DNA from 3 places in the Nonomuraea polychroma genome. Region 3 is predicted to be linked to each of the others. Evidence: riboswitches for the same ligand, from Rfam matches in the RefSeq annotation. Region 3 holds a riboswitch; each other region holds the start of a gene.
What was found. Region 3 has a riboswitch for thiamine pyrophosphate ahead of EDD27_RS48150 (TenA family protein). Riboswitches for the same ligand answer to the same signal wherever they lie in the genome.

Region 1 (3,963 bases), 8.4 Mb from region 3:
TGCGGTCGCGGTCGCTGAGCGCCGTCGTCTCCCAGGCGCTCCGCGTGACCACCTCGTCGTTCACGGCCACGGCCACCCCGGTGGTGGCCGTGGTCAAGGTCCGTACGGCCTGCGCCACGGTCGTGCCGTCGGCGACCTCGTGCGCGGCCCCGTTGATCGTCACAATCATGAGATTTCCTGAAACCTCCCCGGCGAGCACAACGCCGCCAGCCGACCTTCTTCGCCACCCAAGTCGCCTGACCCACCCAAGTCGCCTGACCCACCCAAGTCGCCCAAGCCACCAAAGTCGCCCGAGCCACCCAAGTCGCCCAAGCCGCTCGAATCGCCCGCGTCGCCCAGCACGAGCGCCGCCGTGAGCGGCGCGAGCAGCACACCGCCCCGGTAGTGCCCGGTGGCCAGGACGAGCCCCGGCGTCCCGCTCGGGCCGATGATCGGCAGGTTGTCCGGCGTGCCCGGCCGCAGCCCGGCCACCACGTCGGCGATCTCCAGCTCGGTCACGCCCGGCACCAGCTCTCTGGCGTCGCGCAGCAGCTCGTAGAGCCCGCCCGCGGTCACCCTGGTGTCGAACCCCAGCTCCTCCTGGGTGGCCCCGACGACCAGCTCGCCGTCGCCGCGAGGGACGAGGTAGACGTACGAGCCGTGCACGGTGCCGCGTACGCACCGGCTGAGCAGCGGCTGCGGGGAACGCAACCGCATGATCTGCCCCTTGACCGGCCGCACCGGCACCTCGGCCAGCTCGCCGCTCCAGGCCCCCGCCGCCAGGACGACCCGCTCCGCCCGCAGCTCGGACGGCGGCTCAGATTCCTCTCGCGGCGTGCCGGGGGCACCCGTCGGCGGCTCCAGGCGTACCCCGATGACCCTGCCGTCCTCGTCGCGCAGGAGGCCCGCGGCACGCGCCCGCACCAGCGGCACCCGCAGCCGCTCCAGGGCCGCGAGCAGGGCCGCCGTCACGCGGCGCGGATCCACCCAGGCGTCGCCGGGAGCCAGCAGCCCGCCGCGCACCGACGGGGCCAGCATGGGCTCCAGGCGGCGGCACTCGCGCCCGGTCAGCCGCTCGACCGGCAGCCCGAGCTTGTCCATGAAAGCCGCCAGCTCGTCCAGCGCCGCGAGATCGTCGGCCCCGAACGCCACGTCGAGCGTCCCGTCCGCACGCAGGTCCAGCCCGTGCCGAGCCGCGTCGCCGATCTCCAGCCCGCCGAACGCCCCGAGCCCGGCCACCTCGGCGGTCGTCCCCGGATCGCCGTCGCCGGACCGGGCCGTCCCGTCCGAGATGCCGCCCGCCGTGGCCAGGGCGTCGTCGCTGCGCCCGGTGAGGCCGGCGTCCTGGGCGAGCTCGGCGGCGAAGGACGGCCAGCGGCGCAGTGACGCCATGCCCAGCCGCAGCAGCGGCGCCTCCGTGTACGTCACCTCGCTGACCGGGGCCAGCATCCCCGCCGCCGCGTAGGAGGCCCCCGAGGCCGGAGCCGGATCCACCACGGTGACCGCGCGCCCCGCCCGGGCCATCCGCCACGCGATGGACAGTCCGACGATCCCGCCGCCTACGATCACATCCACATGCGCTCCCTTCGCCGGCATGATCCGGATCAGGTGTCTTGCGGTCGAAGGCCCGGTGCAGCCTTCCTCTCAGCCCGGTAACGGCCGGACTCCCGCGCGTCTTTACCTCCTCAGCCTACGGCCTCGGTGCGACGTCCAAGAACGGCCCCCGTTAAGGTCATGAACGTGGACAATGTCGTGGTGGTGGGAGCGGGCCTGGCGGGCGTCCGCACGGTGGAGGCCCTGCGTGGGCGAGGGTTCGGCGGCAGAATCACGCTGATCGGGCAGGAGCGGCATCGCCCCTACGACCGCCCGCCCCTGTCCAAGAGCGTGCTCCTCGGCGAGGCCGACAGCAGCTTCGTCGACACCGACCTCACCGCACTCGACGTCGCCTTCCGCCCGGGCGTGGGCGCCAAGGCGCTGCGCGCGGGCGTCGTGGAGACCACCGAGGGCGAAGTCGGCTACGACGGCCTGGTCATCGCCACCGGATCCGAGCCGATCAGGCTGCCCGGCGACGGGCCCCAGCACGTGCTGCGCACCCTCGACGACGCCCACGAGCTCAGGGCCATGCTCGTGCCCGGCGCCCGGGTGGCGATCATCGGCGCCGGCTGGATCGGCGCCGAGGTGGCCACCGCCGCCCGCCGCGCCGGCTGCGCGGTCACGGTGATCGAGGCGGCCGCCACCCCGCTCGCGACCGCCGTCGGCACGGAGATCGGGGCCCGTACCCAGCGCTGGTACGAGGGCATCGACCTGCGGCTGAACACCATGGTCCGGTCCGTGGACGAGGGCGGCGTGCGGCTGGTGGACGGCGAGTTCGTCGAGGCCCACGTGGTCGTGACCGGCATCGGCGTGCGGCCCGCCGTCGAATGGCTGGCCGACGCCGACATCGACCTGCACAACGGCGTCGTCGTCGACGAGCACCTGCGGGCCTCCCTGCCGAACACGGTCGCCGTCGGGGACTGCGCCGCCTGGTGGTCGCGCCGCTTCCGTACCCGGCTCAGGATCGAGCACTGGGACACCGCGCTCAACGCCCCCGAGGTCGCCGCCGCCACGCTGCTGGGCGAGGACGCGGTCTACGACCCGGTGCCGTACTTCTGGTCGGAGCAGTTCGGGCACATGGTCCAGTACGCCGGGCACCACCCGGCGGGGGAGCGGCTCATCTACCGCGGCGACCCGGAAGGCAAGTGGTCGGCCGTCTGGCTCGCCGCCGACGGCGCCCTGGCCGCGGTGCTCGCCGTGGATCGGCCGCGAGATCTCGTACAGGGACGCAGAATCATCGGCGCGGGACACCGTCTCGACGCGGAACGCCTGGTAGATCCAGAAGTATCCCTACGAGATTGTGTTGTTTGAGCAAGCACGGCATGTGGTAGTTGTGGTTTCGTGACGCTTTCTGTTGCACAGATCGACCGGGAGACCGACCAGCTCGTGGACGAGTGGCTGACGCTCCCCGAAGTGGCCCAGCGCCTTGAGCTTCCCATAGGGCGGGCCAAGCAGCTCCTGAAGGACCACAAGCTCCTCGGCGTGCGCCGGGGCAGCGGCGGGCCGCAGGTGCCCGCGGTGTTCCTCGATGGGAAGGACGTGATGAAGGGCCTGCCCGGCACACTGACCGTGTTGCAGGACGCCGGCTACGACGACGTCGAAGCACTGCGCTGGCTCTTCACCCCCGACGAGTCCCTGCCGGGGTCGCCCATCGAGGCGATCAAGGCCGGCCGTCACACGGAGGTCAAGCGGCGTGCCCAAGCCCTCGCTTTCTGAGGCCCGCCTCTACCTCTGCACCGACGGCCGCCGCGACCGCGGCGACCTCGCGGAGTTCCTCGACTCGGTGCTGGCCGGCGGCGTGGACATCATCCAGCTGCGGGAGAAGGGCCTGGAGGCACGCGACGAACTCGCCCTCCTCGAAGTCTTCCGCGACGCCTGCGACCGGCACGGCAAACTACTGGCCGTCAACGACCGGGCGGACATCGCCTACGCCGCCCGGCCCGACGTGCTCCACCTGGGGCAAGACGATCTTCCTGTGACGGTCGCGCGAGAGATACTCGGCGACGACATCGTCATCGGACGATCCACCCACTCCACCGCCGAGGCTTCCGCGGCGGCGGTGGAGGAGGGCGTCGACTACTTCTGCTGCGGGCCCATCTGGCCCACACCGACCAAGCCCGGCCGCCCGGCCCCCGGGCCCGCGCTGCTGCGGCACGCGGCGTCGCTGGGGACGTCGCGGCCGTGGTTCGGGATCGGCGGCATCGACCTCGCCAACCTGGACGAGGTCATGTCATACGGGGTTCGCCGGGTGGTGGTGGTACGCGCCATCACCGACGCCGACGACCCGGGCGCGGCGGCAGCCGAGTTCTCCAAGCGCCTGTCGGCAGCCGCGGCCGGCTGACGGCCGGTCGCCTGCTGACACGGCCGGTCGCCTGACTGACGGCCGGTCGC
Region 2 (3,963 bases), 830 kb from region 3:
CGTGCTCGTCAACAACGTGGCCTACCAGGCACCGGTGAACAGCCTGGAGGAGCTGACCGACGAGCAGTGGGAGCGTACGTTCGCGGTCAACATCCACAGCTACTACCGCGTCACCAAGGCCGCGCTCCCCCACCTGCGCGAGGGAAGCGCGATCGTGAACACCTCCTCGATCAACGGCCTGCGCGGCAACAAGTCGCTCATCGACTACGCGGCCACCAAGGGCGCGATCAACGCCTTCACCTACTCCATGGCACAGAGCCTGGTCGAGCGGGGCATCCGGGTCAACGCCGTGGCGCCGGGGCCAGTGTGGACGCCGCTGATCCCGGCCACGATGCCGGAGGAGAAGGTGGAGAAGTTCGGCAAGCACGTGCCGATGGGGCGACCCGCCGATCCGGACGAGATCGCCCCCTCGTACGTCTTCTTCGCCGCCGAACGGCTTTCGTCGTACTACACGGGCGAGGTGCTGGCCCCCGTCGGCGGCGAGACCCTGCCGGGCTGATCGATGTAGACCGTGCCGCCGCGCTGCCGGAACTCCGCCGCCTTCTCCGCGAAGCCGGCCTCGCGAATGTCGTGGCTGATCCGCATGGAGCAGAACTTGGGCCCGCACATCGAGCAGAAGTGCGCGGTCTTGGCCGGCGCCGCAGGCAGGGTCTCGTCGTGGAAGGCGCGGGCGGTCTCGGGATCGAGTGACAGGTCGAACTGGTCCTCCCAGCGGAACTCGAACCGCGCGTCCGACAGCGCGTCGTCCCACTCCTGCGCCCGCGGGTGCCCCTTGGCCAGGTCCGCCGCGTGGGCGGCGATCTTGTACGTGATCACGCCGGTCTTGACGTCGTCCTTGTCCGGCAGGCCGAGGTGCTCCTTGGGGGTGACGTAGCAGAGCATGGCGGTGCCGAACCAGCCGATCATGGCGGCGCCGATGCCGGAGGTGATGTGGTCGTAGCCCGGCGCGATGTCGGTGACCAACGGCCCGAGGGTGTAGAAGGGAGCGTCGTCGCAGAGCTCGCGCTGCAGGTCGACGTTCTCCTTGATCTTGTGCATGGGCACGTGTCCCGGGCCCTCGATCATGACCTGGACGTCGTGCTCCCGCGCGATCGTCGTCAGCTCGCCGAGCGTGCGCAACTCGGCGAACTGGGCCTCGTCGTTGGCGTCCGCGATCGAACCTGGCCGCAGCCCGTCGCCCAGCGAGAACGACACGTCATAACGCGCCAGGATCTCGCACATCTCGGCGAAGTACTCGTACAGGAAGCTCTCACGGTGGTGCGCCAGGCACCACGCGGCCATGATGGAGCCGCCGCGCGAGACGATGCCGGTCTTACGGCGGACGGTGAGCGGCACGTGTTCGAGCCGCACCCCGGCGTGCACGGTCACATAGTCCACGCCCTGCTCGCACTGCTCGATGAGCGTGTCCCGGTAGACCTCCCAGGACAGATCCTCCGGACGGCCCTTGACCTTCTCCAGCGCCTGGTAAATGGGCACGGTGCCGACCGGCACCGGCGAGTTGCGGATGATCCACTCGCGGGTCTCGTGGATGTCCGGGCCGGTGGACAAGTCCATGATCGTGTCCGCGCCCCACCGGGTGGCCCAGGTCATCTTCTCGACCTCCTCCTCGATGGAGGACGTCACGGCGGAGTTGCCGATGTTGGCGTTGATCTTCACGAGGAAGTTGCGGCCGATGATCATGGGTTCGGACTCGGGGTGGTTGACGTTGGCGGGGATGATGGCCCGGCCGGCCGCGACCTCCTGGCGTACGAACTCGGCGTCGAGTCCCTCGCGGACGGCCACGAACTCCATTTCCTTGGTGATCAGGCCCTTCCGCGCGCAGGCGACCTGGGTGACGGGGTGGCCGGCTGCGCGGCGCTCGCGTACCCACTGCTCGCGCAGACGGGGCAGCCCGCGCCGGACGTCGGTCTCGAGGGCGGGGTCGGTGTACGGGCCCGACGTGTCGTACAGGGTCACGGTCGAACCGTTGGAAAGGTGCACCTGACGCATCGGCACGCGGAGGTCACCGGTGTAAATCTTGGAAAAACGCGCGCCATTCATCGCGCAAACTCCCTTCGCCGGCATTATCCGGAGCAGGTTCTGGCGGTCGGCGGCTGTCAGCCGTCCTCTCAGCCCGGTCAGCACCGGGCTCCCGCGTTGGACGGCGTTGATCGTACCCACCTGTTAAGCCGCGCCAAACCTGGCATGATCGAGGTAATGGATGATCCCGTTTCGCGCACCACAGCGACCTACGACCGCATCGCACGTGATTTCGACGCGCGCGCCAGCCGCAGCGACGGCTTCCTGGCCTTCCGCCAGCGATTCGCCGACGCGGCGCGGGGCTTGGTGACCGATCTCGGGTGCGGTCCCGGGCATGACGCGGCCTGGTTCCAAGAGCAGGGGCTGCCGGTCATCGGAGTCGACCGCTCGATCGAGATGACCAGGCTGGCCGCCGCCCGCGGAGTGCCGACCGTGCGAGGCGACCTGCGCAGGCCGCCGCTCGCCCCCGGCTCGCTGGCCGGCCTGTGGTCCTCCGCCGCGCTGCTCCACGTGCCCGCCGAGGAGACCGAGCCGACGTTGCGCGCCTGGTGGGCGACGCTGCGGCCGGGTGGCGTGCTGGGCCTGAGCACCTCGGCCGGCGACGGGGAGGGCTGGGAGCCGGTTCCGTACGACACCGAGGTCTTCCGGTGGTTCGTCCACCGCCACCCCGATACGCTGCTCGCGACGCTGGAATCGGCCGGGTTCGAGGTCCTGGAGCAGGAGATGAGCACGTGGAACCGCACCTGGCTCAGCGTGCTGGCGCGCCGCCGTGAGGTTTGACGATCGCCCTCGGCGGTACCACCCCCTCAGGGGGACTATGAAGAAAATAGCCGCTGTCGCAGGACTCGTGGTGGTGGCCGCGTTGGGAGGGACCAGCGCTGCCGGGGACGGCATCGACCAGCACGAAGTCAGTCAAGAGCAGTACCAGACCCTGATCGCCCAGTGCCAGTACGCCAATACGGCACGGGCGCGGACGCAGTGCCGCGAGGAGGTCAAGGCACGGTACCGGATCGGCAAAACCGACAGGTCGCTCGACTGCCGCACGTTCTCCGGCGTGACCGTCTGCGGCACGCTGAGGCTCAGCAAGGCCGAGCGCCAGTGCACCGAGGACTCCACGGAACAGGGCGTGTCCTTCCGCCGGGCCGAGGTGGAGTGCTACGCGTTCTCCTAGACCCTAGAAGATCCTGAAAGGCCGTCGTCGTGATCATCGTTGGGGTGGACGGTTCACGCACCGGGCTGGAGGCCGCCGCGTGGGCCGCCACCGAGGCCGCCCTTCGCCGCACGTCGCTCGTCATCGCTCATGCCGTGTCGAAATGGGTGGCCGAAGACACGCCCAGCGGCCACTATGCCGAGGTCGGCCGGTGGATGCGCGAGGGCGCCATGACAGTGCTCGCAGCGGCCGAAGACCGGGTACGCCGCGAGCATCCGGAGGTCGATGTGGCCACCGAGCTGCTGCCCGGCGATCCCCGTACCACATTGATCGACGCCTCCGAGAGCGCCGAGCTGCTGGTCGTGGGCAGCCGCGGGATCGGTGGCGTACGCGGGCTGCTGGTCGGCTCCGTCGCGCACGGAGTGGCCGCGCACGCCCGTACGAACGTGGTTCTCATCCGGGACGTTCCCCGGCCGGCCCGCAGGGAGGTGGTGGCCGGGGTGGACGGCTCACCCGGCGGCCTGCGCGCGCTCGACTTCGCCCTCGCCGAGGCAGAGTTGCACGGTTCACGGGTACATGCCGTACAGGCGTGGGCCTGGCCGCACCCCAGCGGCTTCGAACCGGCCGACCCCGACGGCGAGCAAGATGCCCTCCGCGCCCTGCAGGAGCTGGTGGCCGACGGCCGGGCACACCATCCGGGGATCGACGTGGTGGCCGAGGTCATCCACGGGCACCCCATCGAGGTGCTCAAGGAAGCCGCGACGCGGGCCGACCTGCTGGTCGTGGGGTCGCGC
Region 3 (3,963 bases):
GATGATCCCGGTCGCGCCCGCCGCGGCCGCATTCTGGATCTTGGTGACGAACGCGCATGTGCCGCGCTGGACGAGCGCGATCCGTCCCGCCACGAACCCGGCGAAGTCGGACGCCTCGCAGCCACTGGTGGAGCTCGGCGTCGGCGCGGGCGGCAGTGTCAGGTCCACGCCCTGGACCTGGGCGGTCACGTCACCGGACGGGGAGGGCTGGAAGGTGAAGAAGTCCTCGTTGGGGACGTAGGCCTTTGGGGTGGGCGCGGTCAGATTGAGCGTGGGCGCCGTCTTCTCGCTCCAGCTCTCGACGAAGTTGATCGGATTCAGCGTGACCTTGTAGCCGGCCCTGCGCAGCTTGTCCGCCACGTAGTCGCGGGAGGCGTCGTAGCCGGTGGTGCCGGCCGCGCGGTTGCCCCCGTTGGCGGTGGCGATGTCCTGCAGGGCCTGAAGGTGCTTGTGCACGTTCGTGCCCTTGACCTGCTGGACGAGCAGCTTGGCGAAGGCGTCGTCGAGCCCGCCGGCGTTGGCGGGCGTCGCCAAGGCGAGCGGCAAGGCGAGCGCGGAGATGAGTGCGATGACGAATCTGCGCATGCGGGGTACTCCCTAGGGACAGAAAGGCGAGTAATGTCCCCCCGAGCCTCGCCCGAACGCGACACTAACCCGGCTCCGCACCGCCGGGAATGCCTACCAATAGACCAAATTCAGGGACTTTCACTCCGCGGCGCGGCGCGCGCGACGGAGCTCGGCGCGGCGCTTGCCCTCGTGCATCGCCTGCACGCGGGCGATCGGGATCGTGTGCCCCTCCTCGATGAGGTCGGCGGGCAGCCGCTGCGGCGCGGGCATGGCCTCCGCCCACGGGTCGGCGTCCTTGAGCAGCCCGGCCGCGGTGTGCACGGTGAAGTCGCCCGGCGCCACCCGGTCGAGGTCCGACCAGAGCACCGGGAAGGACACCGGCACGCCGGGACGCACGCGCGGACTGTAGGCGGCCACGACCGTGGCGCCGCCTGCCCGGGTGGAGTCGATGAACACCTTGCCCGCACGGTCCTCGCGGATGAACGCCGTGGTGGCCAGCGCCGGATCCACCCGCTCGGCGCGCGCGCCCACCGCGCGGGTGGCCGCGGCCAGGTCGTCCACGGCGGTCCCCGCCGCCACGGGCACGAACACGTGCACGCCTTTGGCTCCGCTGGTCTTCACCGCGCCCGCCAGCCCCGCCTCCTCCAGCGCCTGGCGGACGAGGAACGCGGCGCGCACGGCCAGCCCGAAGGACTCGCTCCCCTCGGGCGGGTCGAGATCGAGCACCATGTGCGTGGGCTGGTCGCCGGCGAACAGCGACGGGTGATACTCGACCGCCCGCTGGTTGGCGAACCACAGCAGCGTCCGCCGGTCGTTGCACACCGCGTACGTCACCTGCCGGCGTGACGCCTCGGCCCAGACGGAGAACCTCTCCACCCATTCGGGGGCGTATTTCGGCAGGTTCTTCTGCATGAAGGGCTCCTGCCCGGGGCGTACCCGGATCACCGAGAGCGCCCGGTCGCGCAGGACCGGGAGGATGCGGTCGCCGACCGCGTCGAGGTAGTCGACCAGGTCACGCTTGGTCGCACCCGCCCCGTCGAACAGCGGCTGGTCGAGGTTGCTCAGGGCCACCCCGTCACGCGTCTCATCGCTGCTCACCCGCCTCACCATATCGGGGAAGAATGGGCGAGACCATGACCCGTTACCTCTACCTGGCCCGCCACGGCGAGGCCACCTCCGACGAACGATCCCTGACCGCGAACGGCCGCCGCCAGGCCACGCTCCTCGGCGAGCGGCTCAAGGACGTCCCCCTCTCCGCCATCCACCACGGCCCGCTCCCCCGGGCGACGCAGACCGCCCGCCTGATCGGCGCGCAGCTCCCCGGCGTCCCGCTGCGCGTTTCCGAGGCCGCCGGGGACTACATTCCCTACCTGCCGGCGAAGGAGGAGCTGCCCCCGGAGCACGCCGACCGGTTCCTCGGCTTTCTCCAGCAGTTCCCCGCCGCCGAAGACGATCTCACCGCCGAGGCCATGCGCACGTTCACGGGCCCGGTGACGGAGGGCCCCCGCCACGAGCTGGTCGTCACCCACAACTTCCTGATCGGCTGGCTCGTCCGCGCCGCGCTGGACGCCCCGAAGTGGCGCTGGCTCGGCCTCAACCACGGCAACGCCGCCCTGACCGTCATCCGGTACGCCCCCGACCGCCCCTCCTCGGTGCTCTTCTACAACGACATGGGGCACCTGCCCGCCGAGCTGCGCTGGACCGGATTCCCGCCCGAGCTGCGGGAGTGAGTCCCTGTTACAGTGAGGCCGTTGACGCGGGGTGCCCGGAGGCCCGGGCTGAGATCACACCCGTTGAACCTGCTCTAGTTCGCACTAGCGAAGGGACGTCGATGTTCTGCGACGACATGTGGCTGCGTACCGCCGAGCTGATGACCGCCATCCACGATCATCCCTTCAACGTCGCGCTCGGCGACGGCACACTCGACCGGGACCGGTTCGCGTTCTACATCGTGCAGGACGGCCGCTATCTGGAGGCGTTCTCCAAGGCCCTGGCCACGGCGTCGGCCCGGGCCACCGACCCGGCGGACGCGGCGTTCTTCGCGCAGAGCGCGCACACCGCCCTGGCCGCCGAGCGCCTGCTGCACGCCGGGTACGTCGAGGAGCTCGGCGCCGACGCGGCCGGGATCGCCACGTCGCCGACCTGCCTGGCGTACGCGTCGTTCCTGCAGGCCACGGCGCTCGCCGCGCCCTACCCGGTGCTGGCGGCAGCGGTGCTGCCGTGCTTCTGGATCTATCAGGACGTCGGCACGGCGCTGCTGCGGCGCACCGGCGACGTGCCGGACCATCCGTACCGGAAGTGGATCGACACCTATTCGGACCCGGGGTTCGCGGCCTCCGTCGCGCAGGCCAAGGCCATCGCCGACCGGCTGGCCGCCACGGCCGATCCGGCGACCAGGGATGCCATGGTGCAGGCCTACTGCACGGCGGCGGCGTACGAGTGGATGTTCTGGGACAGCGCCTGGCGGCGCGAGACCTGGCCGACGGCGGGGTGGCTCACCCCGTGACGGCTACCGCAGGCGGACCAGCAGCGCCGCCGTGCCCGCCCCGGTGAGGCTCGGCAGCGCGGCGGGGCGCCCGCTCAGCAGCAGGAGCAGCGCCTGGATGGGTCCCTCCACCACGTCGCCCTCCCCGACCGCCCAGTCCACGTCGGTGGCCACCAGCCGGAGCCCGCGTAGCCGCCGCTGCGGGTAGAAGGGGAAACCTCGTTCCCAGATGTGGGTGGCGCAGGCTCGGGCCGGGACGAGCGGCATGACACGCTCGAGGCCGAGCGGCACGGTGATGTCCTGGCCGTGGACGAGTGCGTCGAACAACGGGTCGAGCGGCTTGGTCGAGGGCGCCCGGCGGCGCGAGCCGGCCGACTCGCGCACCTGCGCGACGATCTCGCGGATCGGCAGCCTGGCGTGCCGCACCGCCGAGTCGTGAACCATGCGATCGAAGTTGCCGCGTGCCCGGACGAACTCGACCAGCCCCCACGCGAGGTTCGCCCGGGTGGCGAGTGCCAGGTGGGCGGCCACGTCCCGCACCCGCCAGCCGTCGCAGAGTGAGGGCCGCTCCCATTCCGCCGCCGGCAACGATTCGAGCAGGTCGGCCAGGCCGCGCCGCTCGATCTCGAGGGCAGCCCAGATCTTCTCCTGGTCCATCCCGCACTCCTCCGTTTGCTAAGGTGACCTTAATATAAGGCAGCCTTAGCAAAAGGAGAAGACCCATGGCCGCCACGCATCCGCCGCACGTCGTGGCCCTGCTCTACGAGGCATACCTGCGCCTGCAGAACGTCGTGCAGGCGGCCGGCAACGCGTACGACGCGAACGTCCGGCCCGCGCACTCAGCGGTGTTCTTCCACATGGAGCACGAGGGCATCCGGTTGAGCAGGCTCGCCGAGAAGGCCCAGATGACC

Region 1: it holds a riboswitch for thiamine pyrophosphate, as region 3 does, so the genes downstream of both, EDD27_RS55410 (FAD-dependent oxidoreductase) here and EDD27_RS48150 (TenA family protein) in region 3, are expected to answer to the same signal.
Region 2: it holds a riboswitch for thiamine pyrophosphate, as region 3 does, so the genes downstream of both, thiC (phosphomethylpyrimidine synthase ThiC) here and EDD27_RS48150 (TenA family protein) in region 3, are expected to answer to the same signal.

The regions. Positions count from the first base shown of each region.
Region 1 covers NZ_SAUN01000001.1:1,987,516-1,991,478, forward strand. Annotated here, with positions in the region: gene thiS (sulfur carrier protein ThiS) at 1-169, opposite strand, end outside; gene EDD27_RS55410 (FAD-dependent oxidoreductase) at 166-1,554, opposite strand; TPP riboswitch at 1,544-1,660, opposite strand; gene EDD27_RS08810 (NAD(P)/FAD-dependent oxidoreductase) at 1,720-2,883, shown strand; gene EDD27_RS08815 (Rv2175c family DNA-binding protein) at 2,914-3,288, shown strand; gene thiE (thiamine phosphate synthase) at 3,266-3,913, shown strand.
Region 2 covers NZ_SAUN01000001.1:11,169,875-11,173,837, reverse strand. Annotated here, with positions in the region: gene EDD27_RS52170 (SDR family oxidoreductase) at 1-499, shown strand, start outside; gene thiC (phosphomethylpyrimidine synthase ThiC) at 448-2,040, opposite strand; TPP riboswitch at 2,033-2,145, opposite strand; gene EDD27_RS52160 (class I SAM-dependent DNA methyltransferase) at 2,197-2,799, shown strand; gene EDD27_RS52155 (hypothetical protein) at 2,837-3,190, shown strand; gene EDD27_RS52150 (universal stress protein) at 3,235-3,963, shown strand, end outside.
Region 3 covers NZ_SAUN01000001.1:10,340,003-10,343,965, reverse strand. Annotated here, with positions in the region: gene EDD27_RS48165 (M28 family metallopeptidase) at 1-585, opposite strand, end outside; gene EDD27_RS48160 (DNA polymerase domain-containing protein) at 706-1,665, opposite strand; gene EDD27_RS48155 (histidine phosphatase family protein) at 1,689-2,297, shown strand; TPP riboswitch at 2,315-2,410, shown strand; gene EDD27_RS48150 (TenA family protein) at 2,399-3,073, shown strand; gene EDD27_RS48145 (maleylpyruvate isomerase family mycothiol-dependent enzyme) at 3,077-3,709, opposite strand; gene EDD27_RS48140 (MarR family winged helix-turn-helix transcriptional regulator) at 3,775-3,963, shown strand, end outside.